DNA from 4 places in the Ensifer sp. VA4 genome. Region 2 is predicted to be linked to each of the others. Evidence: riboswitches for the same ligand, from Rfam matches in the RefSeq annotation. Region 2 holds a riboswitch; each other region holds the start of a gene.
What was found. Region 2 has a riboswitch for cobalamin ahead of AC0C6X_RS22810 (DUF1636 family protein). Riboswitches for the same ligand answer to the same signal wherever they lie in the genome.
Positions count from the first base shown of each region.

Region 1: another riboswitch for cobalamin. It lies ahead of nrdH (glutaredoxin-like protein NrdH); the one in region 2 lies ahead of AC0C6X_RS22810 (DUF1636 family protein).
Region 3: another riboswitch for cobalamin. It lies ahead of AC0C6X_RS01045 (aromatic ring-hydroxylating oxygenase subunit alpha); the one in region 2 lies ahead of AC0C6X_RS22810 (DUF1636 family protein).
Region 4: another riboswitch for cobalamin. It lies ahead of bluB (5,6-dimethylbenzimidazole synthase); the one in region 2 lies ahead of AC0C6X_RS22810 (DUF1636 family protein).

Region 1 is NZ_JBVQPO010000011.1:183,873-191,598, reverse strand. It holds partial or broken gene nrdE (class 1b ribonucleoside-diphosphate reductase subunit alpha) at 1-2,045, opposite strand, end outside; gene nrdI (class Ib ribonucleoside-diphosphate reductase assembly flavoprotein NrdI) at 2,087-2,503, opposite strand; gene nrdH (glutaredoxin-like protein NrdH) at 2,516-2,737, opposite strand; cobalamin riboswitch at 3,028-3,252, opposite strand; gene AC0C6X_RS20410 (hypothetical protein) at 3,529-3,906, opposite strand; gene AC0C6X_RS20405 (LysR substrate-binding domain-containing protein) at 3,970-4,914, shown strand; gene AC0C6X_RS20400 (aspartate/glutamate racemase family protein) at 4,872-5,609, opposite strand; gene AC0C6X_RS20395 (ABC transporter permease) at 5,615-6,436, opposite strand; gene AC0C6X_RS20390 (ABC transporter permease) at 6,438-7,352, opposite strand; gene AC0C6X_RS20385 (ABC transporter substrate-binding protein) at 7,554-7,726, opposite strand, start outside.
Region 2 is NZ_JBVQPO010000013.1:104,764-112,489, forward strand. It holds gene AC0C6X_RS22785 (mechanosensitive ion channel domain-containing protein) at 1-1,066, opposite strand, end outside; gene AC0C6X_RS22790 (DUF924 family protein) at 1,193-1,753, opposite strand; gene AC0C6X_RS22795 (FecCD family ABC transporter permease) at 1,863-2,930, opposite strand; gene AC0C6X_RS22800 (ABC transporter substrate-binding protein) at 2,934-3,887, opposite strand; gene AC0C6X_RS22805 (ABC transporter ATP-binding protein) at 3,884-4,687, opposite strand; gene AC0C6X_RS22810 (DUF1636 family protein) at 4,710-5,123, opposite strand; cobalamin riboswitch at 5,229-5,444, opposite strand; gene AC0C6X_RS22815 (DUF1330 domain-containing protein) at 5,675-5,968, shown strand; gene aspT (aspartate-alanine antiporter) at 6,462-7,726, shown strand, end outside.
Region 3 is NZ_JBVQPO010000001.1:199,309-207,034, forward strand. It holds gene AC0C6X_RS01025 (acyl-CoA dehydrogenase) at 1-808, opposite strand, end outside; gene AC0C6X_RS01030 (transporter) at 1,098-2,087, shown strand; partial or broken gene AC0C6X_RS01035 (glycoside hydrolase family 25 protein) at 2,529-3,539, shown strand; gene AC0C6X_RS01040 (FAD-binding oxidoreductase) at 3,686-4,780, opposite strand; gene AC0C6X_RS01045 (aromatic ring-hydroxylating oxygenase subunit alpha) at 4,782-6,026, opposite strand; cobalamin riboswitch at 6,129-6,332, opposite strand; gene AC0C6X_RS01050 (DUF6656 family protein) at 6,636-7,235, shown strand; gene AC0C6X_RS01055 (L-threonylcarbamoyladenylate synthase) at 7,315-7,726, shown strand, end outside.
Region 4 is NZ_JBVQPO010000006.1:113,825-121,550, reverse strand. It holds gene AC0C6X_RS12015 (helix-turn-helix transcriptional regulator) at 88-822, shown strand; gene AC0C6X_RS12010 (acyl-homoserine-lactone synthase) at 1,070-1,714, shown strand; gene AC0C6X_RS12005 (DUF2865 domain-containing protein) at 1,869-2,948, shown strand; gene bluB (5,6-dimethylbenzimidazole synthase) at 2,905-3,648, opposite strand; cobalamin riboswitch at 3,695-3,906, opposite strand; gene AC0C6X_RS11995 (SDR family oxidoreductase) at 3,935-4,747, opposite strand; partial or broken gene AC0C6X_RS11990 (LacI family transcriptional regulator) at 4,908-5,105, shown strand; gene AC0C6X_RS11985 (sensor domain-containing diguanylate cyclase) at 5,080-6,630, opposite strand; gene AC0C6X_RS11980 (TolB family protein) at 6,990-7,726, opposite strand, start outside.

The DNA of each region.
Region 1 (7,726 bases), on a different contig from region 2:
GCCTTCGAGTGCCATCTGCCGAAGGCGGACGTAGTAGATGGTCTTGATGCCTTTCTTCCAGGCGTGGATCTGGGCGCGGTTGATGTCGCGCGTCGTTGCTGTGTCACGGAAGAAAAGGGTCAGCGACAGCCCCTGGTCGACGTGCTGGGTCGCCGCTGCATAGGTGTCGATGATCTTCTCGGGTCCGATCTCGTAGGCGTCCTGGTAGTATTTCAGGTTGTCGTTGGTCATGAAGGCGGCCGGATAATAGACGCGGCCGATCTTGCCTTCCTTGCGGATCTCGATCTTCGAGACGATCGGATGGATCGAGGAGGTCGAGTGATTGATGTAGGAGATCGAGCCGGTCGGCGGCACCGCCTGAAGGTTCTGGTTGTAGAGACCGCCGTCCATCACCGCCCGTTTCAGCTCGAACCAATCTTCCTGCGTCGGGATGGGGATGCCGGCTCTGTCGAAGAGGCCTTTCACCTTTTCTGTTGCCGGCAGCCATTCAGCCTCGGTGTATTTGTCGAAATATTCGCCCGACGCATATTTCGAGTTCTCGAACCCTTTGAAGCTCTGGCCTTTCTCGATCGCCAATCGGTTCGAGGCTTTGATGGCGTGATAGGTGACCGTGTAGAAATAGATATTGGTGAAATCGATGCCTTCCTCGGAGCCGTAGAAGATGTGCTCGCGGGCGAGATAGCCGTGCAGGTTCATCTGGCCGAGGCCGATCGCGTGGCTGTCGTCGTTGCCCTTCTCGATCGAGGGCACTGAGGAGATGTGGCTCATTTCGGAGACGGCGGTCAAGGCGCGGATCGAGGTTTCGATCGTGTGGCCGAAATTTGGTGAGTCCATCGCCGCGGCGATGTTCAGCGAGCCGAGGTTGCAGGAAATGTCCTTGCCCATGCGGGCGTAGGAGAGGTCCTCGTTGAATTCGCTGGATTCGCTCACCTGCAGGATTTCCGAGCAGAGATTACTCATGGTGATGCGCCCGGCGACCGGGTTTGCCCGGTTCACCGTGTCCTCGAACATGATGTAGGGATAACCACTCTCGAACTGGATCTCGGCGACGATCTGGAAGAACTCGCGCGCCTTGATCTTCTTCTTGCGGATGCGCGCATCCTCGACCATCTCGCGATACTTCTCCGTCACCGAAATCTCGGTCAGCGGCATGCCGTAGACGCGCTCAACGTCATAAGGCGAGAAGAGGTACATGTCCTCGTTGTTGCGGGCGAGCTCAAAGGTGATGTCCGGGATCACGACGCCGAGGGACAGCGTCTTGATGCGGATCTTTTCGTCGGCGTTTTCGCGCTTGGTGTCGAGGAAGCGCATGATGTCGGGGTGGTGGGCATGCAGATAGACGGCGCCTGCGCCTTGGCGGGCGCCAAGCTGGTTGGCGTAGGAGAACGAGTCTTCGAGCAGCTTCATGATCGGGATGATGCCCGACGACTGGTTCTCGATCTGCTTGATCGGTGCGCCCATCTCTCTGATATTGGTAAGCGACAGCGCCACGCCGCCGCCTCGCTTGGAAAGCTGCAGCGCCGAATTGATCGCACGGCCGATGCTTTCCATATTGTCCTCGATCCGCAGCAGGAAGCAGGAAACCCGCTCTCCACGTTGCTTCTTGCCGGCATTGAGGAAAGTCGGCGTCGCCGGCTGGAACCGGCCGGAAATGATCTCGTCGACCAGATCGCGGGCAAGCTGCTCGTTGCCGCGCGCAAGCGTCATCGCCACCATGCAGATGCGGTCCTCGTAGCGCTCCAGGTAGCGCTTTCCGTCGAAGGTTTTCAGCGTATAGGATGTGTAATATTTGAACGCGCCGAGGAAGGTTGGAAAACGGAACTTCTTGGCTAGGCGTGGTCATAGAGGTCGCGCACGAAGTTGAAGGAGTACTGGTCCAGGACCTCCTGTTCGTAATAGCCCTCGGTCACCAGATAATCGAGCTTTTCCCTGAGATTATGGAAGAAGAACGTGTTCTGGTTGACGTGCTGGAGGAAGTACTGTTTCGCCGCCAGCCGGTCCTTGTCGAGCTGGATCCGGCCCTCTTCGTCATAAAGGTTCAGCATCGCGTTCAGCGCATGATAGTCCAGCGCCGCTTCCGTCGCCTTCAGGGGGTGTTCGCGTGTTGTGACGTCCAAAATCGTTCCATCCCGTTTTTGACATTGGCGACGTCTTCGTCCGTTCCGATTAGCTCGAAACGATAGAGATAAGGCACGCTGCACTTGGCCGAGATGACGTCGCCGGCGACCCCGTAGGTCGCGCCGAAATTGCTGTTGCCCGCGGCAATCACGCCGCGGAGGTGAGAGCGGTTGACCGCGTCGTTCAAGAAGCGGACTACCTGTTTCGGCACGGCGCCCCGGCCGTCGTCGCCGCAATAGGTGGGCACGACCAGCACATAGGGTTCGGTGACTGTAAGTGTATCCTTACTTTCCGCGAGCGGTATACGCTTTGCGCGAAGCCCGAGTTTTTCGACGAAGCGATGGGTGTTTTCCGAGCGGCTGGAAAAATAGACGATAAGCCCCACCGCTTCTCTCCTCTAAGATAGCGCGCTGATCTTGTCGGGGCGGAAACCCGCCCAGTGTTCGGGGCCGGCGACGACGACGGGGAGCTGCATGTAGCCGAGGCCCTTGACCGTCTCGAGCGCGTCCTGGTCGGCCGAGATATCAATGACCTCGTAGCTGACGCCCTGGCGATCGAGCGCCCGGTAGGTCGCGGTGCATTGGACGCAGGCGGGCTTGCTGTAGACGGTGACGTTCATATCTTCCTCGTTTGGTCGGCTGGATAGGGGCAAGAGAAGGCGCGCGGACACGCGACCGCGATCCGGCGAAATGCAGGGCTGTCATGGCTGTGGCTTGCTCGGGTATGGAGCCCGGGCACGCCTCTTCTTCAGCTGCGCGGGAATCCGCGCCTCTTGATTGGCGAGTGATGGAAATTCGATGACGCAGGCATGACTTCACCCCGAAGCTTTCGACAGGCTGCCGGGGAGATGTCGAGACGACCAGGCAGGCTCATCCTGCCGCACTCAACCCCTCCGGACACCCCGCCCGTGGACGTTTGTTGCTCGAGGCAGGTCTCCTGGCTCACGGGTCGACGCTTCCATCCCGACCTTCCCGAGGCCTCATGCCTCAGTGGTCCAATTCCGGACAGTCGCTCGCCGTCTACAGTTGCGGGGGCAGCTACGGCATAGCCGGGCGGAAAGCCGCCGGCGCACCGTATTCCCGTCTTAGCTCCCAATCCTTGCGAATCGGAAGAACCTCAAACACTAGATATAGTATCTCATCGCCAATCTGCGTCAATAGGTGCGCGACGTCGGAGATCCGGTGCGGAGGGTCATTTCTCCCCGATATGGATAACGGGACGTAAACGGCGGACTGCAGCGGAACCCACCGGGGAGGCTTGTCGGCTACAAACTGGCGTGCTCCGCCAATGTCTGGCGGGGCACCGCCGCGGCCATTGCGAGGTTTCAGGCCGAAGGTCTCTGTGGTGCGATCCGCTCGCTCACGGGGTGCTGCACCAGAAGATCCGGGTACGTTTTGTCCCGGCAATCTGTCAGTCGCAAAGCGAGATGCTGACGTCCCTGTTTTCGCCGGGCTGCGCGCGCGGCGAGATCGTCACGGAGGGCCGCGTGTTGGTGCGGTCGCTTTTTGGCGAGGGCTTCGGCGCGGATGACGGGTCTTCCTTCGACCAGTGCCATGGATCGGCAACATCGCCGACGCGCGCCCGGATGGTCTCGTGGTCCCGCGTCAGGCCGATATCCTTCAACTGCAATTCGCTGAACGTATCGATGGCGATGGTCGGATTGAGGGTGCTTCCGGCCCGCTTCAGGACATGACGGATCGCTGATCGCACTGCGCTAAGCATTGCTATCCTCTTTGTTTTTGCTGTTGTGTTCGCGAGAAAAGTGAGGAATTTTGCCGCTTCGCGCAAAGCGATTTCTCGCATGCTGGCATAAAGAATGCTTATCTCAGCGCCATGAGCAAGATTCCTCCCATGAGTGCGGTGCGCGCCTTCGAAGCCGCCGCCAGGCACCTGAGTTTCACCCGTGCGGCCGAGGAACTCGGGATGACTCAGGCTGCCGTCAGCTACCAGATCCGGCTGCTGGAGGAGCGCATCGGCACGCCGCTCTTCGTACGGCTTCCGCGCGAGGTGCGGTTGACGGCCTCCGGGCGGCAGTTGGCGCCTAAGGTGACGGAGGCGATCGACCTGCTGGGCTCGGCCTTCTCCGAGATTGCCGACAAGACCGAACATCACCTGCACATTTCCGTGCTTCCGACCGTCGTTTCGAGCTGGCTCGGCCCCAGGCTCGCCTCGTTCCAGACCGCCCAGCCGAACATCAGTATAAGGGTGCACATGTCGACCGATCTGGTCGATTTCAAGCGCGACGCCATCGATCTTTCAGTGCGCAGCGGCAACGGCGACTGGCCCGGCAACGACGTATTTCCACTGTTCCCGATCGATTACATGCCGGTCTGCACGCCGGCCTTCATGAAAAAGCACCAGCTCAGGCAGCCCTGCGACGTGCTGCGCGTCCGGCGTTTCGGCAATGCCAACTGGTGGCGCCGATGGATGATCGAGACCGGCGTAGAGCCGCCGGAAAGCAACGGCACCGAGCTGATCTTCGACGTCCAGGCGATGGATGTCGCGACCACCCTGGCGGAACACGGCATCGCCATTGCCGTATCGACCTTCCTGATGGAGGAACTGAAGAGCGGCAGGCTCATTCGGCCATTCGAACATCTGGTCAGGGACGGTCGCGCCTATTGGCTGGTCTATCCGCAAAGCAGCCGACGGCAGAAGAAGATTCAGGCTTTTCGCGACTGGATCCTTGCCGAGGCGGACGCGTCGAATGCGCTGCTCGCGATCGCGATGGATGATTCGAGGTCGGCATCCCCTCAGGCCGTGGTCGGCGCAAGTGCGCTCATGAAGCCTGAATAGGTCTTGCTGAGTGGTGATGCGTAGGAACCGCGCTTGCTGGTCATAAGTCCTTGCGACACCAACGCCTCCGCCTGCTTGACGGCGGCGGAGACGCCATCGATCACCGGAACGCCGTAATCGGCTTGCAGGTCCCGGGCAAGGTCTGCCATGCCGGCGCAGCCGAGCACGATCGCCTCGGCGCCGTCTTGAGTAAGCGCCAGTTCGATCTCGCGTCGCAGTTTGGCAAGCGCGTTCGAGGCCTTGTCTTCCAGTTCGAGCACCGGAATATCGGCGGCGCGCACCTTGGCCCGGCTGCCCATGCCGTAGTGCCGGACGAGATTCTCGATCAGGACGCGGGAACGTTCGAGCGTCGTGACCACGGTGAAGCGTTGCGCCAACATGGCAGCGGTCGCGACGGCGGACTCGCAGAGCCCGACCACTGGAATACGGGCAAGCGCGCGGGCGGCTTCAAGGCCCGTGTCGTCGAAGCAGGCAATGACCGCAGCATCGGCGCCGGCCCCTTCCCCGTCGCGAATTTCTGTAAGCAGGCCCGGAAGTGCGACCGCGCCGTCATAATGCCCCTCGATCGAGGCCGGTCCGGACTTCGATGTGCGGGCGAGAATTTCCGTGGCGGGGCCGGCGACGGCCCGCGCCGCCGCGGCGGCCTTGGCCGTCATCGACGAGGTGGTATTGGGATTGACGATCAGGATGCGCATCTGGCCTAGCTCAGCTCTGCCTGGCGGCGCCGCAAGGCCACAATGACCGCAAGCGCAACGAGGATGATGGTGAAGGAGAAAAGCGTGGTGACCGTGCCGAGTGCATAGAGCACCGGCGTCGTCACATTTGTGGTCATGCCATAGATCTCGAGCGGCAGCGTATTGTAGCTGCCGGAGGTCATCAGCGTGCGAGCGAACTCGTCATAGGAAAGCGTGAAGCCGAAGAGGCCGACGCCGATGAGGCTCGGGGCGATCATCGGCAGGAGCACGTGGCGAAAGGTCTGCCACGAGGTCGCTCCGAGATCGCGCGCCGCCTCCTCATAGGACGGTGAGAACCGGTTGAAGACGGCAAACATGATGAGCACGCCGAAAGGCAGGGTCCAGGTGAGGTGGGCGCCGAAGCCGGAGGAATACCAGGCGGGCTTCAGGCCGAACTGCTGGAAGACGACACCGATACCGAGCGAGATGATGATCGACGGCACGACGAGGCTTGCGACGGTCAGATAGAAGAGCACGGTGGCGCCGCGGAAGCGCCGGCGGAAGGCAAGGCCGGCGAGTAGCGCGACCACGACATTGACCGCCATCACCATCAGGCCGAGCGTGAAGGAACGGCGGAACGAGGCGCCGAAATCGCCGACCGCCTGTTTTTCGAAGAGATTGTAGAACCAGTGCAGTGAAACGCCGTTCAACGGAAAGGTCAGACCGCCGTCAGGTCCCTGGAATGACAGGATCAGCACTGCCGAAAGCGGTCCGTAGAGGAACAGCACGAACAGGGTAAAGAAGGCTGCGAGCAGGTAGAATTCCTTGCCGCGTCTTTCGTTGCTCATGTCAGAGCTCCTTACGAATGTCGACGACGCGCAGGATCGCGGCGACCATCGATAGCACGACGATCAACAGCACCACCGCATTGGCGGCGGCTGCCGGATATTGCAGCAGCGACATCTGGTTCTTCATCATCAGTGCCACGGAGGCGCTCTGGCCGCCGGACATGACCTGCACGGTCGAGAAATCCGCCATGACGAGCGTGACGACGAAGATCGAACCGATGGCCATCCCCGGCTTGGCGAGCGGCAGGATGACGTTCCAGAGAATCTGGCCGCCGGAGGCGCCGCAGTCGCGGGCCGCCTCGATCAGCGAACGGTCGATGCGCATCAGCGTGTTGAAGATTGGCGTCACCATGAACAGCGTATTGAGGTGCACCATGGCGAGCACGACGGCGAAATCGGAATAGAGCAGCCATTCGATCGGCTGCGGGATAAGGCCGAGCTCGATCAATGTCGAATTGACGAGGCCGTTTCGGCCGAGAACCGGGATCCAGGAGATCATGCGGATGATGTTGGAGGTCAGGAACGGCACGGTGCAGACGAGGAACAGCACCATTTGCATGGTGGTGGTGCGGACATGGAAGGCGAGGAAATAGGCCACCCAGAAGCCGATTGAGAGTGTCAGCGCCCAGACGAGGACGGTGAACTTCAGGGTGTTGAGATAGGTCTTCCAGGTGACCCAGGAGCCGAGCGTATCGGCGTAGTTCATCGTCAGGAAATCCGGATAGAGCCCCGCGAAGTCATAATCCCAGAAGCTGACGACGACGATGGTGAGAATCGGCAGCACGAAGAAGAAGCCGAGGATCAAGAGGAGCGGCGTGGCCTGAAGGTGGGAGGCAAGGCCGTGCGGGATGACAAGGCGGCGGGGTGCCGTCTCTGTTTCGATCTGCCCTGACTGTGACGTCGTGATCGTAGCCATCTTCGTTCCTTTCATGTCTCAAGTGGCGCTGCCCCTCATCCGCCTGCCGGCACCTTCTCCCCGGTTGCGGGGAGAAGGGATATGTGGCGCAGTCCCGCGCACTCTTGACCGTTTACTTGAGGCTCAGCCGTCCCTTTTGGCACGTCCAGGACTAGGGTGAGGGGCAAGCTGCCGACGGGGCGGTGGCACCAGCGTTAGGGACTACGCAGCGATGAACTCGTTCCAGCGCTTGATCATGTAGCGATCCTCGTCCATCACCGAGTTCCAGCAAGCGACCTTGCCCATGCGCTCCTCGAAGGAGCCGCCGTCGCGCACGGCACCGGCCTTCTCCATCACCTTGCCTTCCGGCGACAGGATGTCGCCCTTGGCGGGCT
Region 2 (7,726 bases):
CGTTGAACGAGTGCAGGAAGAAGAAGCTCGACACGGCGAAGGCGGCGGAAGCCAGCGTCGGTATCATGGTCGACCAGAAGGCCACCGACAGTCGCCGGAAATAGCTCGGCTCCTCGTCGGTGATATCGTGCTGGATCCAGGGGCGGAAGAGCCTGCGGCTGCCGGCGAGGAAAACCAGCGCCGCCAGCAGCGACAGGAACAGCGCCGAGAGAAGCTGCACGCGCTTGTAGTTCCAGGCAAAGCTCAGCCAGCTCGTGACGCTGCGGGTCAGCACGCGGGTCTCGTCGGCCGTCGCCGACAGGGCGTCGTTGAACATCGCGCCGGAGACTTCGGTGTTCTTCAGCAGCGTGTTCGAAAACAGCGCGCGGCGCGTCGCCGTAATCGCGTTGGAAAGCTTGGTCGACTGTACCGAGAGGCCCTCGGCCTCGCCGGTCAGCGCGTTGATGGCGCCGCGCTCGGCAACGAGCCGCTTGCGCTCGGCGGACACGATGTCCGCCTCCGGCGGCTGTCCCTCGCCCGGCGGGTCGCCGAGTTCGGTGAGCCGCGCCTTGATCTCCTCGAGGCGCGGACGGGTCGAGACCGATACGCCGATGATCTGTTTCGAGAGCGCATCGACCTGGACCTTCAGCTCGGCAAGCGCGGTATCGTCGTCTTTCGCCTTGTCGACGAGGTCGGTCAGCCGCTTGAGCTCCTCGCCGGCCTTGGCGAGCTGCTCGATCGCCTGGGTTTGAGCCGGTGGCGTGGCATCGGCCGGTACCGTCTGCTCGGCCGGCGGCGTTGCCGTCTGCGCCGGCTGGGCGGCCGTGGCGGGCTCGGTGGCAGTGCCCGGTGTCGCGCCATCGTCAGCGGGTTGCGCACCTTCCTGCGCGGGCGCCGTCTTGCCGGCCGGTTGCGTTGCCGTCTGGCCCGACTGAGCGGGTGCCGTCTTCTGCGCCGGCTGTGCTGCGTTCTGAGCCGTCGCCTGTGCCGGCTGCGTCGGCTTTTGCGCCATGACCGGACCGGTGGCGGCAAGCGCCAGCAGGCAGAGGAGAATGGCAGGCAATTTTCCGACAGAACGCAATTTCATGATCCTTGCAGGTTGAGACCGTGATGCGGAATCGCGTCGGTGGTCATCACAATGCGATGTGAATACGAAAGACGGCGGAAAGATGCAAAAGCCGCCGCCAATTACGCACCAACGCCGGATTTTTCGTCAGAAACCGGCGCCGGGCTGTGCCAGATAGGCAAGCTCGGCGTCCGTCGAGACACGGGCCAGGAAGGCGTTGCGGTGCGGGAAGCGGCCGAATTGTTCGATCACCTCGCGGTGCCGGATGGCATAATCGAGATAGTCCGGGTCGCCGAGTTCGGTGAAAAGCTTCACCGACATGGTCTGGTCGGTCAGATTTTCCGAATGCTCGAACGGCAGATAGACGAAGGCCCGCGCCTCCCGCTTGATCGCCATGTCGGCGCCGATGCCCACGGCGAGCTTCGCCTCGTGCAGCGCCAGGCAATCGGTCGCAAAGGCCAGCGGCGTGCCGCGATACATGTTGCGCGGCATCTGGTCGAGCAGGATGATCGCCGCCAGCCGGTTCTCCGGTGTCGCCCGCCAGATCTCGCCGACCCCGCGGGCGAGCGCCAGATGCGACGCCTGGAACCGGCGAGTGCAGGCCTCGTCCAGCTCCCCGCTCACCGTGAACCAGTCGTCATAGGTGAGCTCGCCGAACCAGAAGTTCAAAACGTCGTCCGGCGTGCAGATTTCAACTTCCTTCGTCATTTGCTCCCTCGTGCCGCGCTGCTGCCGCTCCTGCCAGCCATGCATGTGCTAAGACATAGGCGCGAACCGGCCCATGTCCATGCACCCACGTCCGATGTCGATGCACGCCTTACGCGCGCCGCGTGAGGATGGCAACAAAGGCGATGCCGCCGACAATGCCGGTGACGACGCCGATCGGCATGTCCTCCGGCGCCATGATGACGCGGGCCGCGAGGTCGGCCATGATCAGCGTCAAGGCGCCGAAGAAGGCCGAGAGCGGGATGACCCGGACATTGTCGCTGCCGGCAAGGAGCCGCACGAAATGCGGCACCATCAGCCCGACGAAGCCGATTGCGCCGGAAAAGGCCACCATCACCCCGGTCAGGAGCGCGGTGACGACGAAGAGCGTCAGGCGGAAGCGGCGCACGGGAATGCCGAGCGTCGTCGCCGTCTCGTCGCCCATGGCAAGCGCGTTGATCTCGCGCGACCGGACGACCAGCCAGCCAAGCGAGACGACGAGCACCAGTGCCGGATAGATGAGGTGCGGCCATTGCGCCAGACCAAGGCCGCCGAGCATCCAGAAGATCACGGTGTGGGTCGCCCGCGGGTCGCCGAGGAAGATCATGAGGTTGCCGATCGACGTCAGCACGAAGGCGACGGCGACCCCGGCGAGCACCAGGCGATCGGCACTGGCGCCGAGCGCGCGGGAAACGAAGGCGACCAGCACGGTTGCCAGAAGCGCGCCGCCAAAGGCGAAGAGCGGCACGGTGAGAAGACCGAGGATCATTCCGGTGTGGAGCAGCGCCACGATCGCGCCGAGCGCGCCGCCCGAGGAGACGCCGAGCAGATGCGGATCGGCGAGCGGATTGCGCGTGACCGATTGCAGCACGGCGCCGGTCAGCGCCAGGCCGGCGCCGACCAGCCCCGCCAGCATGACCCGCGGCAGGCGCACGTCCCAGACGATGCTTTCGCGGCCTGCCGACCAGAAGGCCTCGATGCTGCCGGGCGCGAGCTTGCTTGCGACGATCGACCAGACGGTGGTGACAGGGATCGGCGCCGAGCCGAGCGACACGCCCGCGGTCACGGTGAGGACCAGCAGCAGCAGCGCCGCGAACAGCCCGACCCCGCCGCGGATCGCCCGAACGGGAGCGACCCGCGAAACGGCGGCGGGAGCAGGCGACGTATCCTCGGCCAGCATCGGTTACAGGCCCTCGCCGTGAAAGGCCTTGGCGAGCCGGGCGATGGCGTCGACGTTGCGCGGCCCCGGCGTCGCCTCGACATAATCGAGCACCACGAAGCGGTCGTTCCGGACCGCATCGATATTGTCAAAGGCCGGATTGTTCTTCATGAAGGCGATCTTGTCCTCGGCCTTCACCTCGCCGTAGTTGACGATGACCACGACCTCCGGATTGCGGTCGATCACCGGCTCCCAGGAGACTTCCACCCAGCTCTTGTCGACATCGTCCATGATGTTGGCGCCGCCGGCGGCCTCGATCATCGCCGTCGGAATGCCGAAGCGGCCCGAGGTGAACGGCTTTTCCTCGCCGGAATCATAGACGAAGACACGGGTCGGCTTGCCGCGGCCGGCATTGGCCTTGGTGATCTCCGCGAGCTGGCTGCGATAACCCGCAACCAGCGCTTCGGCGCGATCCTCGACGCCGAAGATGCGGCCGAGATTGAGGATATCGACGAACATGTCGTCCATCGAGGGCTTTTCCCTGGCCATGACATGGATGCAGGACTCGGTGAGTTCGTAGACGCCGATCTTGAAGGGCGCCAACGTCTCGGGCGTCACCTCGCCGCCGACCTTCATGCCGTAGTTCCAGCCGGCGAAGAAGAAATCGGCGTCGGCATTGAGGAGCACCTCCTTGGTCGGATATTTCTCCGAGAGCTCCGGCAGTTCCTTCACGCCCTCACGCAGCTTTTCATCCAGCGTCTTCCAGCCGGAAACGCCGGTGTAGCCGACCATGCGGTCCTGCAGTTTCAGCGCCAGCATCATCTCGACCAGATTGACGTCATTGGCGATCGCCCGTTTCGGCGCGGCATCGAAGGTCACCTCGCGGTTGCAGCTCTTGACCGTGACCGGATAGGCGAGCGCGGGCGCAGCCGTGGCGATGAGAAACAGGAGGGCAGAGGAGGCAATGTTGATCTTCATGAAATCGATCCCTGTCGAGGAAGTGAAAAGGAAAAACGCGCGCTGCCGGCGGCGGCGCCGTGGGCGGTGGCGGTGACGCCGAAGGCGGAGGAAAGCGCCCGCGGGCTCAGCACGTCCTCGGGTGTTCCAAAGGCGGTCAGGCGCCCCGCCGTCACGATCGCCACGTCGGTTGCGAAGTCGGCCGCGAGATTGATGTCGTGCAGCGTCGACACGATCGTCAGCTTCAGCGTCTGCAGCAGCTCGAGGATTTCAAGCTGGTGGCGGATGTCGAGGTGATTGGTCGGCTCGTCCAGGATGATGATGCGCGGCTCCTGGGCAAGCGCCCGGGCGATCAGCACCCGCTGCTTTTCACCGCCCGAGAGCGTCGAGAACTGGCGGCCGGCAAGATGGGCGAGATCGAGATGGGAGAGCGCGTGCTGCACGCGCTCGCGGTCCTTGTCCGTCCAGCCGTTCAGCCCTTCCCGCCGCGGGATACGCCCCATCATCACCACGTCGCGCACACTGAAGGGAAAATCGCCGGGCATTTCCTGCAGCACGACGGCGATCGTCTTTGCCGCTTCACGCGCCGAGATCGACCAGAGATCGACGCCGTCGACCTCGATGCGGCCCGCATTCGGCTGCACCGCCCGGTAAAGGCAGCGCAAGAGCGAGGTCTTGCCCGCCCCGTTCGGCCCGAGGATCGCAAGCCGGCTGCCGGCCTCGACCGCGAAGTCCATGCTGTCGACCAGCTTCAGCCCCGGGCGCGGCCCCCAGCAAAGCCCTTCGACGCGAAGCGTTGCTCCTGTTGCGGTGCAGGTCATGGTCTCATCCCTCCCCGCACCGTCATTGGAAGTGGCCCGCAACGTCTTCGGAGACGAGCATCGCCGCCGGGATGCGGGCAAGCGTCTTGCCGTCGCCGCACTCGCCATGGGTGGCGGCATGCACCATGCCGTCGCCGCGATCGGAATGGGTGGCGGCAAAGCGGACGAGGTCGTCGATATCCTCCTCGGGCGAAATGCCGCCAAAGAGGTGTGTCGCCTTGCCCGTCGCCTGGAAGGCGATGGTGCAGGGTCGCGTGCAGGCCGCCATGCAGACCGTGCCGGCGATCGAGAAATCGCGATCGAGCGGCTCGCCGAGCGCGGCGATGCTGCGGTTGAGACGCTTTATGAGCTCGGCGCCGGGCATGCACGGGCCACCGGTAAAGCGGCAGTCGGTAGAGACCGTTATCTTGTGCTGTCGGGAATTCGTCTCGGCCATGTTCTCTCTCCGTGGGACTGACGGCAAGAGATGGCGAAACGGCAGGACGACGGATGACCGTCGCTTGGAAGCCAGTTCTTTTCCATCGGAACACCCCGTCCGTTGTGGTTGATCGGTTCGATGGCAGGTCTCCTGGCTCGCGGGTCGCGGCGCATCCACGTCTTCCCGGCTTGTCGCCAGTGACATGGTGTGAATGCGCTTTCCGCTCACAGTTGCGGGGGCAGCCACGGTTTCGGTCCCGTCAGGGTCGTCCGTTCCGTGTTCCCTTTTCAGCCGCTTCCGCATTTCCGCGGATGCAGCACCATCAACGTCTTCCTCGCACGAATCGGCGGCTGAAACAACTGCCAGGGGCATGGGCTCCAGATCTATCGACATGCGGCGTTTCGTCATGACGCTTGTTACGAAATAACATTACACATTTCAACAAAAAATTCGCTCAGAGCCAGGAGCGCCGGTTCCCCCTTCGACAGAATGGAATCGACAGCGAACTCGCCCGGATCGGCCGAACGGCGTATCCTTCGATGGTGCCTGCGTGGAAAGGAGATACCACCATGGCTGCCTATTTGATCGCGGATGTCGAAATCACGAATGCCGCGGCGTTTGAACAATATATACAGGAAGTGCCGGCGACGGAGGCGCGCTACGGCGGCCGCTATCTCGCCCGTGGCGGCGCGACCCGGGTGCTCGAAGGCGACTGGGACCCGCACCGACTCGTCATCGTCCAGTTCCCGGATATGCATTCCCTGCTCGAGTGGTATCAACCGCCGGACTATCAGCGCCTGAAGAAGATCCGTGAGCGCTGTGCCAGGACACGGATCATCGCACTCGAAGGTGTCGCCATCTGAAGCGGAGCGCAAGACTGGCCGCAAATACCAGCCTTCACCGTCACGTCGAGCTTCGCGGCGCGCGGATGCCGCCGCCGGACATGTGCTCCGGATCCGTCGCCATGTGTTTTCCGTTATGAGCGAACGTGAAAGAATACAACACAAGAGTTGCATAGCCGGCGAAATTTGCCGCGACGCTACCGCGCCCACGGATCGGAACTGAAGCGCGGCCGCGCTCCCGAAGCGGCCTTCCCACGCTGATCGGCAAACCGCCCGGCCCGATGCTTGCAAGCCGATGCCGGCGCCTGTTCCATGCCCGCCCTGTGCCCAAAATCCGGGAAGTTTAACGTACGTTACGCTTACGTAACCCCATGACCGTTGAGAAAACCAACGGCCGAAGAGACAATTGGCGAAGCTGGGATTGGGCATCGACCAGCCACCGACAAAATCAACTTAGCCGCGTAAATCCCCTGAAATGAAGTGACGGCAATTCAACTTTCTGAAGGGTATAGCAGTGAATCCAATCGATTTCTTCGTCGAGACGCTTCGGACCTATCCTCCCGTCGCCGTCTTCCTCGCCCTCGGCATCGGTTTCCTGATCGGCCCCGTCAAGGTCGCGGGCTTCAATCTCGGAAACGTCACCGCCACGCTTCTCGCAGGCGTTCTCATCGGGCAGCTCGGCATCCAGGTGTCCGGTGACCTGAAGTCCACCTTGTTCCTGATCTTCCTGTTCGCCGTCGGTTACGGTGTCGGCCCGCAATTCGTGCGGGGCCTCAGCACCGACGGGCCGAAGCAGATTGCCTTTGCCCTTTCAGTCCTGGTGCTGTGCCTCATCGTTCCCTATCTCTGCGCGCTGATCGCCGGCCTTCCGCTCGGCTACGGCGCCGGCATGTATGCCGGGTCGCAGACGATCTCGGCCGCGATCGGCGTTGCGACCGACCAGATCAATTCGCTCGGGCTGACGCCGGAGCAGGCCAAGACCTTTGCCGACCAGATCCCGATCGCCTATGCGGTGACCTATATCTGGGGCACGATCGGTTCCGCGATCATCCTCGCCCAGCTCGGGCCCAGGCTTCTCGGCATCGACCTTCCGTCCGCTTGCAGGGAATATGAGGCAAAGCTCGGCGGCGGCTCCGAGAGCAGCGAGCCGGGCATCACCCGCGCCTATCACGATTTCGGGCTCCGGGCCTATCGCATCGATCAGGCGAGCGGCCTCACCGGAACGCCGGTCAAGAACCTGCTTCCCGGCATCCGCGTCTATGTCGAGCGCCTGCGCCGCGGCAACGAGATCATCGAGGCGGACGGTAACACGGTGCTGCAGCCGGGCGACGTCGTCGCCTTCTCCGGCCGCAGAGCCCTGCTCGTCGAGAACCTGGATTCCAGGCTGACGGAAGTCGAGGACAAGGAACTCCTCAATGCCGAGGCGGAAGTGGTCGACGTCTACGTGACCAACAAGGCGCTCGCCGGCAGGACGCTTGCCGACGTCAGCACCGAGGACTGGGCGCGCGGCGTCTATGCCCGCAAGATCGTGCGCTCGCTGGTCGAGATCCCGGTCCTGCCGGGCACGACCGTCGAACGGGGCGACATCGTCACCATCGGCGGCGCCAAGCGCCATGTCGAAGCGGCGATCAAGGCGCTCGGCTTTGCCGACCGTCCGGTCGAAACCACCGACATCGCCTTCCTCGGCTGGGGCCTCTTCATCGGCGCGATGGTCGGTGCGCTGACACTGACGATCGGCGGCATCCCGATCGGGCTTTCGACATCCGGCGGCGCCCTGCT
Region 3 (7,726 bases), on a different contig from region 2:
CGTCGCCATAGATCATCGTGCAGGTCGGTGAGCCATGGATGCCGAGCTTGTGCTCGAGCGAATGACAGAAGAGATCGTTGCGTTCGCCGAGCGAACCATCGGTCTTGACCAGGAACTTCGGCACCAGGAAGAGCGAGATGCCCTTGGTGCCGGCCGGCGCATCGGGAAGCCGCGCCAGCACCAGATGGACGATATTGTCGGTGAAGTCGTGCTCACCCCAGGTGATGAAGATCTTCTGGCCGAAGATGCGGTAGGTGCCGTCGTCGCGGCGCTCGGCACGGGTCTTGAGCACGCCGAGGTCGGAGCCGGCATGCGGCTCGGTCAGATTCATCGTGCCGGTCCATTCGCCGGAAACCATCTTCGGCAGATAGGTGGCCTTCAGCGCGTCGGAGCCATGCTTCTCCAATGCCTCGATCGCGCCCATGGTGAGCGTCGGGCCGAGCGCAAAGGCCATGGAACCGGCGTTCCACATTTCCATGGCGGCAACATGCAGCATGTGCGGCAGGTTCTGGCCGCCGAATTCTTCCGGCGCCGTCAGGCCATTCCAGCCGCCGCCGATCCAGTTGTGATAGAGGTCACGCCAGCCATCCGGCGTCTGAACGTTGCCTCCGACGAGGCGCGAGCCCTGACGGTCGCCGATATCGCCGAGGGGGGCGACCTCTTCCGTCGCGAACCGGCCGGCTTCCGAAAGGATGGCATCGACCAAGTCCTCGCCGAGGTCGCCAAGGGCGCCCGATTGCAGCGCGTCGACCATGCCTGCCACGTGTTTCAGCGTGAACGCAATCTCGTCGACGGGTGCCTTGTACATGATGATCCTCCCAGATGGCCAGGTCGCGCAGAGCGTATCCTCGTTGCGTCGAACACTATTGATTTTTACGTAAACGTCAACGTCAATTCCCACTCCTCTACGCACGCGGCGCCGTGCTTGCCTGTAACAAAACTGTCATCAACCGGGCATAGAAGCCAAGGCATACAACGCCGCGCGTCTTGGTAAGGCGCGCTAAGGTCGCTGTAGCATTTTTGAATGGCCGCATGTTTTCTCCCTTAAGTCGGTGCGCTTTAGGGAACATGCGGTAGGCCCCTGCCAAGGCATTCCGATGAACCTGATTTCCCCCGAAATACCCGGCATCGTATGGGCCTATCGTTTTCTGCCCGGCGAAAGCCGCTGCCAGCGTATCGCCACCGACGCTTCGATCGACAGCCTGCTTGCGGGCGAAGGATGGGTCTGGGTTCATCTGGCGCTCTCCGACGCACGCACACCTGCCTTGATCGAGCGGATCGGCAACCTTCCGCCGCTCGCGGTCGCGACGCTGACCAGCCACGACACGCAGGCCGCGATTACGGTCTCGGACGATATCGTACACGGGACGCTCGTCGACTTCGAGCGCACCTTCGACGCAGTGACCAAGACGATCGGCTGGCTGCATTTCGCCGTCAGCGACAGGATCATCATCACCACGCGCCTGCATCCACTGCGCAGCATCGACCGCGTCAAGGCAGCGGTCGAGAAGAGCGCGAAATGCGCCCGCCCGATCGATCTCTTCGAGATGATCGTGATCGAATTCCAGCGCACTTTGATCTCGCTGGTTCTGGAACTGACCGAGGACCTGAATGTCATCGAGGATCACGTCTATGGCGAAGCGGGGCACCGGCAGCAACCGGGCCTCGCGCCGCTGCGCCGTACGGTCGTGCGGCTTCACCGCCATCTGCGCACGATCCTGGCCTTGCTGAGACGGGCTGCCGCCTCGGACGAAGACGAGGTGCCGCCCGGCTTCATCGACGCCGCCGAGCGGCTTTCAGACCGGCTCGAAACGGTTGACCGCGACGTCTTCGCCTTGCAGGAACGGGCGCGCCTGCTGCACGAAGAGATCGACAGCAAGATTTCCTCGGAAACCAACCGGCATCTCTACATCCTGTCGCTGATGACCGCTTTCCTGCTGCCGCCGACGCTCGTCACCGGCTTCTTCGGCATGAATACCGGGGCACTGCCCTTCGCCGATGGCACCGGCACGCTCTATGCGGCGCTGTTCATCGCGCTCTCCATGGGCCTTGCCTGGTGGATCCTGAGGCGGATCGGTATCCTCTAAGAGCCGGGAGCCAGGCCCGGCTATCAAATCCTCCACCGCGAAAACACATTCCGTGAGCCTCGAAGACTTCGGGCGACGATCGCGATCTCAACTTCTGCATGATTCACCCGGATCGGCGCCAATCCAAGGATCTCCCTCAGCCGGAATATCCGAAATCGCGCGGCAGCGCGTAGACCTCAGGCTTGTTCCGCCTTCGGAGACCGTCCGGGCCAAATTGCAAAGAGCCCGGCTGCAACTGGAAATCAGCTGGCGGCTCCGGGCTTTCAAGCCTTCCTGCCGTCGATCGCCTGCAACCACGAGACGAAGGGATACAACGTCGCTATGCAAGACATCACTCACATACAGCCGCAGGTCGGTATACATTCGCGTTTGCCTCCAGCACAGTTCGCGCGGGGGCTGAGATTTACGATGCGTTAACGATACTGTCGGCAATCTCAGAGAATGGCTAAGCGGTATATCTCCACCACAGGGATGATTCTGCGCCTCGCGACCTTCCTGGGTCTGATTTTCGCGGCGGCGACCGCACGCGCCGGTGAACTGGAACCCTGGAAGACCAAGTCGAATTCCATCATTGTTGACGCCTATGAAATGAACAGCATCGACTGGGAAGTCATGCTCGCCGACAAGCGCATCTCCGGCTTCATCGCCAAGGCCTCCGACGGCCTGCCCGAAAGCTTCTCCTGCACCGGCGACCACAATGGCGACACCTTCAACCACTGCAAGACCATGTGGCGCAAATACGCCGTCAGCCGCGAGCTCTACCAGACCCGGCGCATGATCGCCCGTTCGCACGGGCTGCTGTGGGGCGCCTACCATCTCGCCCGTCCCGGCAACCCGGTGGACCAGGCGAACCATTTCCTCGACTACGCCGAGCCGCGCGACGACGAGCTGATGGTTCTCGATCTCGAAGGCATCGATCCCGACAAATACATGTCGCTCGAGGATGCCGCCATCTTCGCCGGCCACATCAAGACCCGGACCGGACGCTATCCGATCCTCTATACCAACCACATCACGGCCAAGTACATCGCCACGCATCGCGCCAAGCACCGGCTGCTATCGCGCCTGCCGCTCTGGTATGCGCGCTACAAGCCGGATATCCGCCAGGTCTTCCCGATGGGCAACTGGGACAGCTATGCGCTGTGGCAGTTCTCCTCCGGCGTCAATTGCGGCAAGCGGCGCTGTCCCTATCGTGTGCCCGGCACCTTGGACGACATCGACGTGAACGTCGCCGCGATGTCGCCGCTGGCGCTGAAGGCGATCTGGGCGCAAGGCGCGTTGCTGCCGGAAAAACCAATGCCGCTCACCCTCGTCGCTCAAGCTGCGCAAGGGACCGGAGTGCACGCGGCCACACGGGCGACCGCAACGCTTGGCGAGCCACTGCTCGTCAGCCGTGCCGGTGCCACGAGCGGCGCCGGCAGCAGCGTCGACATGCTGGTGACCGGCTCGATCGATTTCGCCCGCCATGAGCGCGCCCTGCAGGTGGCAGTTGCGGCCGATGGCGCCGCGCAGGGCGGATGCTCCAAGCCACCTGCCGATGCCGGCGGCCCAGGGTCTGCCACCGTCCAGCCTCCGCCCTGTAACACGCCCTAGCCCCTTCAGGCTTCGATCTGGACATCTCCCAGCGGCCGCGAGCAGCAGGCGAGGATGTAGCCCTCGTCGATCTCGTCATCGAGAATGCCGCCATTGTGGCTCATCTCGACCTCGCCTGCGACCTTCATCACACGGCAGGTGCCGCAGATGCCGCCCTCGCAGGCCGCGCCGATCCTGACGCCGTTGGCGCGGGCCGTCTGCAGGATCGTCTGGCCGGGCTTTGCCACCACTTCCTTGCCGCTCATGGTGAAGGCGACCTTGGCCACCTGACCGTCGCCGTCATCGCCGATACCAGCGCGCACGGCGATTTCTTCCGCAGCCGGCGCGGCCGCCGGCTGGAAGCTCTCCTCGTGATAGCGGCTCATGTCGAAACCGGCTGCCTTCAGCATCTCGCGCACACCGCGCATGAAGGGCTCCGGCCCGCAGCAGAACACCGTGCGTTCCAGGAAGTCGGGAGCGAGTAGCGGCAACTTGGCACCGTCGATCCGGCCGCGCAGACCATGCCAGCCGTGACGTGCCTCATGTCCCTCGACGATGAAGCCGAGGTTCAGCCCGGACATCTGCGTTGCCAGGACCTCGAGTTCCGAGCGGAACAAAAGATCCTCCGGCCGACGGGCGCAGGAGATGAAGGTGACGTCCGTCTCCGGCACGCAGTCCGCCATCCAGCGGGTCATCGACATCATCGGCGTGACGCCGGAGCCGGCCGAGATGAACAGGTACTTGTCGCCCGGATGGCGGACGAAGCTGAAATCGCCGAGCGGCCCGAAGGCCCTCAGCTTCATGCCCGGCTTGAGATGGTCGAACATCCAGCGGGTGCCGATGCTGTCGGCCTGTGCCTTCACCGTGACCGCGATCGAGAGCGGCCGCGATGGCGTCGAGGACAGGGTATAGGTGCGCATGACCGGTTCGTCCGCGACCGGCAGTTCGAGGGTGACGAACTGGCCAGGCAGGTATCGAAACCAGGCCGGCTTCTCCGCGCGGAAGGTGAAGGTCATGACATCGGCGGTCTCGACGACCGCCGAAGTGCATTCGAGCATCTGCTGCCGGTCGATCCAGACATGCAGTTCGTCGAAATGGTGGAAGGAAGGTGCCATCTGCATGTCAGGCGACCTTCGACAACGGAGCCGCATCGCCCTCGAGGCGCTGCTCCATGAACTTGCAGTACCATTCGACGAACTGCATCACACCGCCTTCATGCTCCGGCGAATAGGGGCCGGACTCATAGGCCGGCGAGCGGATGCCGAAGGCGTTTTCCTCGACGATCTGGCGATCCTGGTCATTGGTCTCGGTCCAGACATGGGTCAGGTCATCGAGCGTATAGTCGACGCCTTCGACCGCATCCTTGTTGACCAGCCACTTCGTCGTCACCTGCGTGAGCTCTGGCCCGAGCGGCAGCACGCGGAAGGTGATGGCGTGATCGGAAAGCACATGGTTCCAGGTGGTCGGGTAGTGGAACATCAGGAGCGTGCCGATCTGCCTCTGCCGGACATCGGCCGACAGCGCCCTTTTGACGGCCGCTGCACCCGACATGGTGTAGCTTTCGGCATTATCGACCAGCGGCATGCGCGCGGCGCGGAACTGGCCGGTCGGCGACATCCGGAACTCGCTCGGCAGGCCCTCTGCCTCGCATTTCGCCCAATGGGCGGCGATCACCGGATCGTCCTTGGCGCCCTGCACCCCGGTCGCGGTCGGCGCTTCCGGATAGGTCCGGCAGAGTTCGGGGTGATTGGCGGCGCAATGGTAGCACTCGCGGTTGTTTTCCCAGACGAGCTTCCAGTTGCCCTTTTCGATGATGGTGCTTTCGAAGGCGACCTTGGTCTCCCCCAGCCGGTGCGGAGCGAGATAGGGGGTGACCAGTTCACGGAAGGCCGCGAAATCCGCCGGCGTCTCCGACAGGTTGATGAAGATGTAGCCGCCGACCGTCTCGCAGTGGATCGGTTTCAGGCTGTGGGCCGCCTTGTCGAAGTCCTCGCCCATCTGGCGCGCGAAGAGCAGCGAGCCATCGAGCTCGTAGGTCCATTGATGATAGGGACAGACGAGCTTCGCCGCGGACCCCTTGTGCTGCGTGCAGACGCGGGAACCGCGGTGCCGGCAGGAATTGTGGAGCGCGCGGATCGTACCCTGGCGATCACGGGTGACGACGACGGGAAAATCGCCGACCTGGACGGTGAAATAGTTGCCGGCCCGCGGGATCTCGCAGTCATGGCCGATGAACAGCCAGTCCTTGTACCAGATGTTTTCCAGATCCTGCCGGTAATAGTCGGGATCGATGTAGAAGGCCCGATCGAGGCTGTAGCCGTCACGCCGGCCCTTCAGCTTGCGAAGCATATCGGTCTTGGTATCCATGTCCTGTCCTCATGCGCCATGTTTCGGAGAGGCAGGACAGGAACCCGCACGGGCGCACCCATGCGTTTCAGGCTCCGATCCGGCTGCCCGCCGCAACCCGTTACGGTTATGTCCGTCAAGGCTGGTTTCCGGGCTCAGGAGCCGTCCTTTGCGGACCAGCCCGGCGCCTTCCCGGACGGAACCGTCCAGTGGCTTTTGCCGAGGCTTTCGCTCCACCACCGTTGCGGGGGCAGCGCCGGGATTTGACCGGCTTCCCAATTCTCCGCCTCCCCTTTGGAAGGCGACACCTTGAGTAAGGCTATGTAAGCGCGGAAGGCGTCCTGGCAGACGCCGGATAGCGACATCCAATTCCAGAATGACGACACGACAGAAACCGTTCTCCCAAACCGGCGTCGGGAATTTTTCACTTTATAAACAGACAGATAGATCAAATATTGGGCATATGCCACCTTTTGTGGCTGATATGGCGCAGGCGCGGGAAGACTTCGCCCGTTTGCGACATTTTCATGAAAGTACCGGCGCATCTTCCGCCAACGAAAGGAAATCCTTCATTAACCATAAGGCACTAGGCTTGCCGGTGGACGAGGATGTCCCGCAGGCAGATGGCGCATGGCAAAACTCAGATATTACGACGCAGCGGCCGAGAAGCCGCCGGCCGTCGTGCCGAAGACGGCGGTTCACAGCGAGTTCCTGCGCACCGGCAGGATCAACCGCCGGCAATGGGCGCCGAGCGAACGACGGTATCTGAGCTATGAGGAAGTCGCGGACAGAACCGGCAAGAAGCTCGCGACCGCCGGCGACACGACGCACAAGCGGATCAACGGCTTTCACGCCTCGATCCAGTTTCCGAAGCTGATCTTCCACCGCACGCTCGTCGGCAAGCCGCATCTCGGCTATTGCCATGTGACGGCGGCGCGCACCGCGGTGACTCCTTCCAAGGACATCACCTGGTCGTTCTATTTCGCCAATTTCTTCAGCGACCTTGGTGACGAGACCCATTTCTTCGACCGCATCCAGAGCGGCTATTCCCGCATGTATTTCGCCGTCGCGATCGAGCCGAACGCCGAAGACGGACAGATGGTCATCAACCGCAACGTCCGTGACAACGGGCTGCTCTTCCGCACGGACGACCCAAAGGTTGCTCTCAAGAACGTGCTGATGCTGGGTGCGCGGGACGACGCGCTGCGCCGCATCATCCGCAGCCTCTGAGCCAGCAACCGATCCCCGCAAAGAAAATCGTTCTGTTTTCCCGGCACGTCCGCTAAGGAAGCGTCGGAAAGGAAACGGCATGGCAGAGATCATCGACACGGGTATTGAACCGGACCGCGCGATCGAACGCGCCTGCGCCGTTCTTGCCGAAGGCGAACCGGTCGCCATTCCCACCGAAACCGTCTATGGCCTTGCTGCCGACGCGACCAATCCCGACGCGATCAGCCGCATCTACGAGATGAAGGGGCGGCCGCGTTTCAATCCGCTGATCTCGCATGTTTCCGACATGGCCATGGCCGAGGCTCATGTGCGCTTCGACCCCCTGTCCCGACGCCTGGCGGAAGCGTTCTGGCCCGGCCCCCTGACCTTGATCCTGCCGCAGCGGCCGGAGAGCACCGTGCACGCGCTTGCCTCGGCCGGCCTCGATACGCTTGGCATCCGCATGCCCGACGGCTTCTCGCGCCGGGTGATCGCTCGTTTCGGGCGGCCGC
Region 4 (7,726 bases), on a different contig from region 2:
ATTATACCCCAAACGGGTAAGTTTGCGCTGGACAAAAGGTGAACCCCTAACCATGCTGCAACCTCGGACGAGATTCGGTGTTGTGGCATGACTGAGCAACAGGCTGTCCTCGACATGCTGGAAATCCTGGAATGCGGGGGCTGTGTCGAGCCCGCTCATTTCTTTACGCTGATGCGCCGGACCTTCCGCATCGCTCATCTTCTGTACCTTGAAGCCGAGCCCTACGCCGACGAGCTCAAGATCTGCCGCCTGCATCACACCTTCGGCGCCTATGCGGCCGAAATCTACCGGTCGCGCAACCTTCACAGAATCGATCCCATCCTGAAGCTCGCACTTGGCGGCGTCCGCCCGGTGGAGTGGACGATGGCGCGGCATCGCTTTCCGGATTGCGAGCCCCTGTTTGAGGCGGCGCAGGAGATCGGCCTTTCGACCGAAGGCGTCGCCTTGCCGCTGCCTTCGCCTGCCGGCCGCATGGCACTGCTTGCCCTCAACGTCAACATGTCGGCCGACGAATGGACGGCCTATCGGCGCCAGCATCTGCGCGATTTCCAGCTCGCGGCCAACCTCTTCCATGCCGCAATGCTCGAGCACGCGGCAATGCCCGGAGCGTTTTCGGCGCGCGAGCGCCTCACCGGCCGCGAAACCGAGGTTCTGACCTGGGCCGCCGCCGGCAAGAGCTATTGGGAAATCGCCACGATTCTCGGCATTTCCGAACGCACCGTGCGCTTCTTCATGACCAATGCGCGACGCAAGCTGAATGTCGTCTCCAATACGCAGGCCGTTGCCCAGGCTGTGCGCCATGCGCTGATCCCCACTGTTTGACGCCGGCCGCGCCTACAGCGCCGAGCGTCTTATCAGACGCGCAAAGGTCGCTGTAGCACTTTGATTTGCTGCATGTCTTTGTCCTTAAATCGAGGTCGACTTAAGGAGACATGCAGTAGGCTCTCTCCCAAAACCCCTCGAAATCTAGTGGACAATATCACTGATTTAAACTGTCACTACCGACAGTTACGCGACCGTCGCCAGCCTGACAGCATCCGCCCATCCCAAAACAAGGATGGAGAAAAAGATGATCAGGATTCTGAACGGAAAGACCCGCGCACAGCACCCGCAGGCCGTCGACGAGATGTTCCGGCTGCGCAAGCGCGTCTTTCACGATTTCCTGAAATGGGATGTTCAGACCGACGGCGAGTGGGAGATCGACAACTACGACAAGGCGAACCCGCTCTACGTGCTGTCCTACGCCCCCGACACCGGTCGCCTGCGCGGCTCGCTCCGGCTGCTGCCGACGCTCGGCCCCAACATGCTGGACGATACCTTCCCGATCCTGCTCGGCGACAACCCGGAAATCCGCAGCGCTTCGGTCTGGGAATCGAGTCGCTTCTGCATCGAGCCCGATATTTCGCAGGACCGCGCCTCGAACCAGGTCACCGTCGCGGCCGCCGAGTTGATGTGCGGCGTTGGCGAACTCGGCCTCGCCTCCGGCATCAGCCATATCGTCACGGTCACCGACGTGTTCCTGGAACGCATGTTCCGCCGCATGGGATGCCCGGGAGAGCGCATCGCCGAACCGCATCGCATCGGCTCGGTCTTCGCCGTTGCCGTCGCCTGGGAAGTGACCGAAAGCCTGCTTCAGCGCATGAAGGCTGTTGCCGCCATCGAAGGCACCGTTCTGGAACGCCCGATGTCGCTGGAAACCGCCCGCGCCGCCTGAGCGCTTCGGCCGGCCGGACCCGTTAACGCAAACCGCCGCTTGTTGTTGCACGATCACCGACAAGCTCTATGATGGAGGTGAAAAAGGAATTGCCGCCGGCAGCCGCCCACACCAGAAGCTTGGCATCGTGCGGCAGCAGGAAGAGACTTCGCCCGTGTTCCCTCGCTTGAAACACGTCGCTGCGGCGCTTGTGCCGTTGGCTCTGGTCGGTGCCGATCCTTCGCTGGCATCGACCGTGTGCGACCGGCTGAATACCCGGCTTGCGCAAATGTCCGACATGGTCGCCACCAATGCCGATGCCCGCGACTATGCCAGCGCCATCTCGCGCCAGAATATCGAACTGCGCCGGGCGAAGAACGATCGCCGGCGCGCGGGCTGCGGTGGCGGCAGCGTCGCCACCTTCGATGGCGGCGACCCCGACACCTGCGGCGAGCTCAACAGCCTCATCGCCGAGATGGAAGACAATCTGCGCATGCTGAAATCGGAGCGTGAGCAGATCGTCGCCGGCGGCAGCGAAGAGACCCGTCGCCGTATCGTCGCCGCGCTCGAGATCAATGGCTGCTACAGCGACCGCGACTATTTTGCGAGCGTCGAACCCGAAGAGCCGGAGACGCACCGCAACATCATCGCCGACCTGCCGCCTGACGACGCGTACGGGCCGATGCTTGGGCATGGCGAAGACGGCTATGCGCCGCAGGACGGCTACTATCGCGGAACCCTGCGGACCATGTGTGTGCGCACCTGCGACGGCGCCTTCTTCCCGATCTCTTCGGATGCGACGCCCGCCGACTTCCCGCGTGACGAACAGGCCTGCCGGGCGCGCTGCCCCGGCGCCGAGACCGAGCTCTACTTCCACGATCTCAACACGGAGGAGAGCGAGCAGATGGTCTCGGCCGTGACCGGCCTGCCCTATACTGAAATGCCCAATGCTTTCGCCTATCGCACCCGCGGCATCAGCAAACCCGGCATGTGCGGCTGCCAGATACCGCGGACCGCCGCGACCTCGCCGAAAGCAACCGGTACGATGACCGGCGACGATCAGTCGTCGATCGTGGTGATCGAAACCAAGAAGCCCGCAGATGCCACGACCGCAAAGGCGCCCCCCGAGGAGCGCCCCTACGATCCGTCCAAGAGCAAGGTGCGCGTCGTCGGCCCGACCTTCCTGCCCAACGAAGAAACCTCGATCGACCTCAAGCACCCGAAGGGACCGGCCTATCAACCGGTCCAGAATTGAGCGCGGTACGATCCGTCGCTGCCGTTCCCCAGCCTTCCTCAAACACCAGTTCTTCAAGCGGCAGGCGCTGGCGCCATCCCTTCACCGCCAGTTCGGGCTGCTGATAGAGGCGATCGACATAGCCGAGGCAGAGCCAGGCAACGATCTCGATATGATCGGGGATGCCGAGGATCGCCTTGATTTCCGCCTCGTGGAAGATGCTGACCCAGCCGACGCCCACCCCTTCGGCGCGGGCCGCAAGCCACAGGTTCTGCACGGCGCAAACCGTTGAATAGACATCCATCTGCGGATTGTGCGTGCGGCCGAGAACGACGGCGCCACCACGCGTGCGATCACAGGTGACGCAGATGCTGAGCGGCGCCTTGCGAATGCCTTCGAGCTTCAGCGAGCGGTACTTGGCCTGTTGCTCCTCCGCAAACATCAGCGCCGCCTCGTCATTGGCACGGCGAAAGGCCTGCCAGACGCGTTCGCGCGTTTCCGGCGCCCGCACCAGCACGAAGTTCCAGGGCTGCATGAAGCCCACGGACGGCGCGCTGTGCGCCGCTGTCAGCAGCCGCTTCACCAGTTCCTCAGGCAAAGGCTTGTCCAGGAATTCGTCACGCACGTCGCGGCGTGTTTCGATGGCGCGGTAGACGGCCTCCCGCTCTTGCAGCGAAAAGGCACCGGCAGCCGCAAGGCCACCCTTCGGTTCAGTCAGCATCGTTCGATCCCCAACAATGCGAAAACCTCCCGCCGTCCACGCGGGGTTCGGTCTATCTCGCCAGGCCGGTCTTCTGACTTCGGTTCAACCGGTCGCCCCACCTTCCCAGATCGATTGAAGATCCAGTGGCAAAACCTTGAATCAATTCAAGGTATTTCGAGAAGCGACCGTCCCCGTCACAGCGTTGGGCACGTTCCGGAATGACACCGGATTCCCGATTCTCCCGCTCACGCGGGCACCTGACGGCGCCATAAGGGCACAGCCGTCAGGGAAAGACAAGTACTTGTCAGAGGGGTGCCATCGGATGCGGCGAACCGTCATAGGCGCCCCAGACCGACTGATCGAAGCAGATCACCGATCCGGTCATCAGCCCGGATTCCGCCGAAGATAGATAGGCGCAGGCGCGCGCCACCTCCGCCGGATCGACGAGCCTGCCGAACGGCTGGCTGGCGGCCGCCTTTTCGAGCCAATCCGCGGCAGCCCCGTGAAACTCGCGCTGGATGCGATCTTCGCCCTCGGATGCCATCCAGCCGATATTCAGGCCGTTGACGCGGATGCGGTTGCGCAAGAGCGCGTAGGCCGTGTTCTTGGTCAACGTTTCGAGAGCCCCTTTCGACGCGCAATAGGCCGCGATGAAGGGCTGCCCGGCCATCGCCGACATGGAACCGATGTTGACGATCGTCCCTTCGGTCCGCTCGCGCCGCATCACCTTCACGGTCTCCTGCATTAGGAAGAAAGGCGCCCTTACATTGATGGCGAACATCCGGTCGAAGAGTTCCGGCGTCGTGTCGAGAATCGTGCCGCGATCGGTAATGGCGGCAGCGTTGACCAGCGCATCAACCCGGCCGAACTCGGCATCGCAGGCGGCAACGACCTTGCAGGCGTCTTCTACCTTCTCTAGGTCGGCCTCGACATAGACCACTTTCGCGCCGCTGGCCTTGCCGATTTCTTCCGCCTTCGCGCGCCCCTTGGCGGTATTGCGCCCGCAAATGACGATGCCGGCGGCACCGCGTTCGGCGAAAAGGCCGGCAATCGTGGCGCCCAGTCCCTGCGTGCCGCCGGTGACGATGGTGATCTTGCCTTGCATCTGTCCGTTCATCGAATTCCTCCCTCGGAAATGATCGTGTGAAACAGGTACGGCCCCCAACCACAACGCATCGGGAGACCGTCAAATGTGAGACGGAACCGTCAGCTCAGCTTGCGCCGCGCCTGCGCATCGAGTGCCGCATGAAAGTCCTGCTCTCTCGTTCCCGCGGCCAGTGGCTCGCGACCTCGACGAGGACAATCTGGCGCTGCTGCGCGAGCGGCGCGTTCATTTCGTCCTGCACCATGATCTGAAGACCGATGCGCGCACGGCATTTCGCACGATCATGCTGCACGGCCGCGCGCCGTCGGGCGCGGTCGGCCCTCAGCTTTCGGCGGTCGTCGTCATCACGCCCTATAACGTGCCGGAGTAGGACGATCGCCGGCGCCACTCGGTCCGGGGACGAGCCGGTTGCCGGAGGTTCCGCCCGGCAGGACCGTATCGTCAGCCGTTTCGACGCGATTGCGGCCGCGCCGCTTGGCGAGATAGAGCGCTTCGTCGGCAGCCAGCAGCAGGGCGCGTGCGGTCAGCCCGTGGCGCGGCGCAAAGGCTATGCCGGCGCTGCCGCCGACAGTGAGCAACTGGCTGTTGAACGCGACCGGTGTCTGCGCATCGGCGACAAGACCGGCTGCAAGTCCGCGAGCCTCGGCCTCGCTGCAATCGCCGAGAATGATGGCGAACTCGTCACCGCCGAGCCGTGCGACGGTACCCTTGGGGCCGGCACGGTTCCGGAAGCGCTCGGCCATGGCGACCAGAACGGCGTCGCCCGCCGCATGACCATGGCGGTCGTTGACCGCCTTGAACGCGTCGAGGTCGGCATAGACGAGCGTGAACGGGTGCGTCTTTGCCTTCAACAACGCCGCCGCCAGCATGTCGTCGAAACCGCTCCGGTTGAGCAGCCCCGTCAGCCGGTCGTGCTTGGCAAGATGACGGTTGAGCGCCTCGCTCTGCTGCAAGGCGGCAAAGAGCGTCGAGAAACGCAGGGCGACGAAGGCCATCAGCAGCGCCGCCACGATCGCCATCACGATGACGCTCGGCAACAGCTCGGCCCGGACGAACCCGCCTGGTGACTTCGGCATCCACGCCGCCACGAGGCAGGATGCGTCGGAGCAGCGCCCGACCGACGCGTAGACGCTCCCCTCCGGCCGCGCGGTGAGCGGCACGAAGGCAAGTCCACCGATACCCAGCCGCGCCGCGATCTCGCGCATCACCTTCGCCGTCACCGGCCGCACCGAAACCATGAGCACGGGCGCGCGACGCTCCGCAGGTATCGCCAGCGTTTCCGGGATGACCGCCTGCACGACCGCGACGCTCATGCGTCCGTCGATCTCACGCAAGTCCACGGCGTGAATTCCGGGCACGGCCGGCATCACCGACTGCGGGTCCGGTGTCACCAAATCCAGCACATAGGAGCCGTGATTGTTTCTGAGCGCGTTGTCGTAGCGGCGCCGGGCTTCGTCGAGCAGATCGTCCACCTCCTCGAGCGGAACGCGGGCAGCCTCGCTCGACACCGCAACGCCGTCCTTCAACACCGTCGAAACGTTGTGGTCGAGGTCCGTGAAGATCAGCCAGGAGAAACCGTAGTCTTTCCACAGCCACCCCGCCAGTTCGTCCGCAACGAAGGCGTCGCTGACGTGCCCTTTGGCGAGTTCCTGGTAGGTTTTGTCCCAGAAGGAGAGCTGCGCCTGGAATTGAACGACGGCATCCATCTGGTGGCGCAGTTCGTTTGCCACCAGCCGCCGCTCCGCCGAAAGGCCGAAGCGATCGGCCTCGGCGACCGAACGATCAAGAACGAAGATGAGGCTCGCGATGATCAGGACGGCGACCAGAGTGCAGGCGGCATGAATCGCCCAAACCGTTCTGCTCCGCTTCGCCAACCGCAACGTCTTGTCCACCACGCCAGTCCCCCTCACCCGCACCGGCCACGGCGAGCATTTTGGCACTCCTGCAAGCGCGATGCTCGGCAGCCGAATATGCCGGCACCCTAGCGACCAAATTAGAAGTTTGGCTTAAATAAGCTGGTGTTGAAATACTTAACGATTTCAACCGCCTGAATCGATCGACAATTCGACTGACAATCAGCAGTCGCAGGCGAAACCAAAAGGGGGCGCAGGCACCAGCCGACGCCGCATTCACCCATATTCGCGATCGCCTATCGATCGGCGCACGACGGTAGGGATCGCGTGCCGTTTTGCGTTGGCGCGTGATCGAGCAACAGCTTCGCCATATCGACATTGCTGCCTAGTGCCGCCTCGTCTCAGCTTTCCGGTTGATAACGCACGAAGGCGAAGCGGTCGCCGGCGGGAGACCAGTTGGGCACGTTCATCGTTCCCTGCCCGCCGAAGAGCTCGAACAGCACGCGCGCATTGCCGCCATCCATGTCCATCAGCCGCAGGCGGACATCGAGGTCGCGCGGATGATCGAAGACGTCGCCGTCATAGGAGAGCACCAGCAGATGCTTCCCATCCGGCGACGGATGCGGGAACCAGTCGCCATAGGGGCTGTCGGTGATCCGCGTGACATCACTGCCATCGGGACGGACGCGCCAGATCTGCATGCGGCCGGTGCGGCTCGAGTTGAAATAGATCCATTCCCCGTCCGCCGACCAGTCGGGCCCGTCATTGCGCCCTTCGCCGTGGGTCAAGCGCCTCTCCTCGCCGCCATCCACCGAAATCGTGTAGATGTCGAAGACCTGGTCGCGGATGCCGCAATAGGTCACCGCTTGCCCATCGGGCGACCAGCCATGCCAATAGGATGGCAGGTTGCCGGTGATCAGCCGCGGCGTTCCGCCTTCGGCCGGCAGCAGGTAGATCGCCGATTTGCCGAACTCGGTTTTGTCGCTGATCGCGATCGTGCCGCCATCGGGCGAGATGCCGTGATCGTTGTTGCAGAGCGTGGCAAAGCCGGTGTCGATCTCCGTCGGCTCCGAACCGTCGAAGCCGAGGCGATAAAGGCGGCCATCGCCGTTGATGACGAGATGCGCGCCATCCCGCG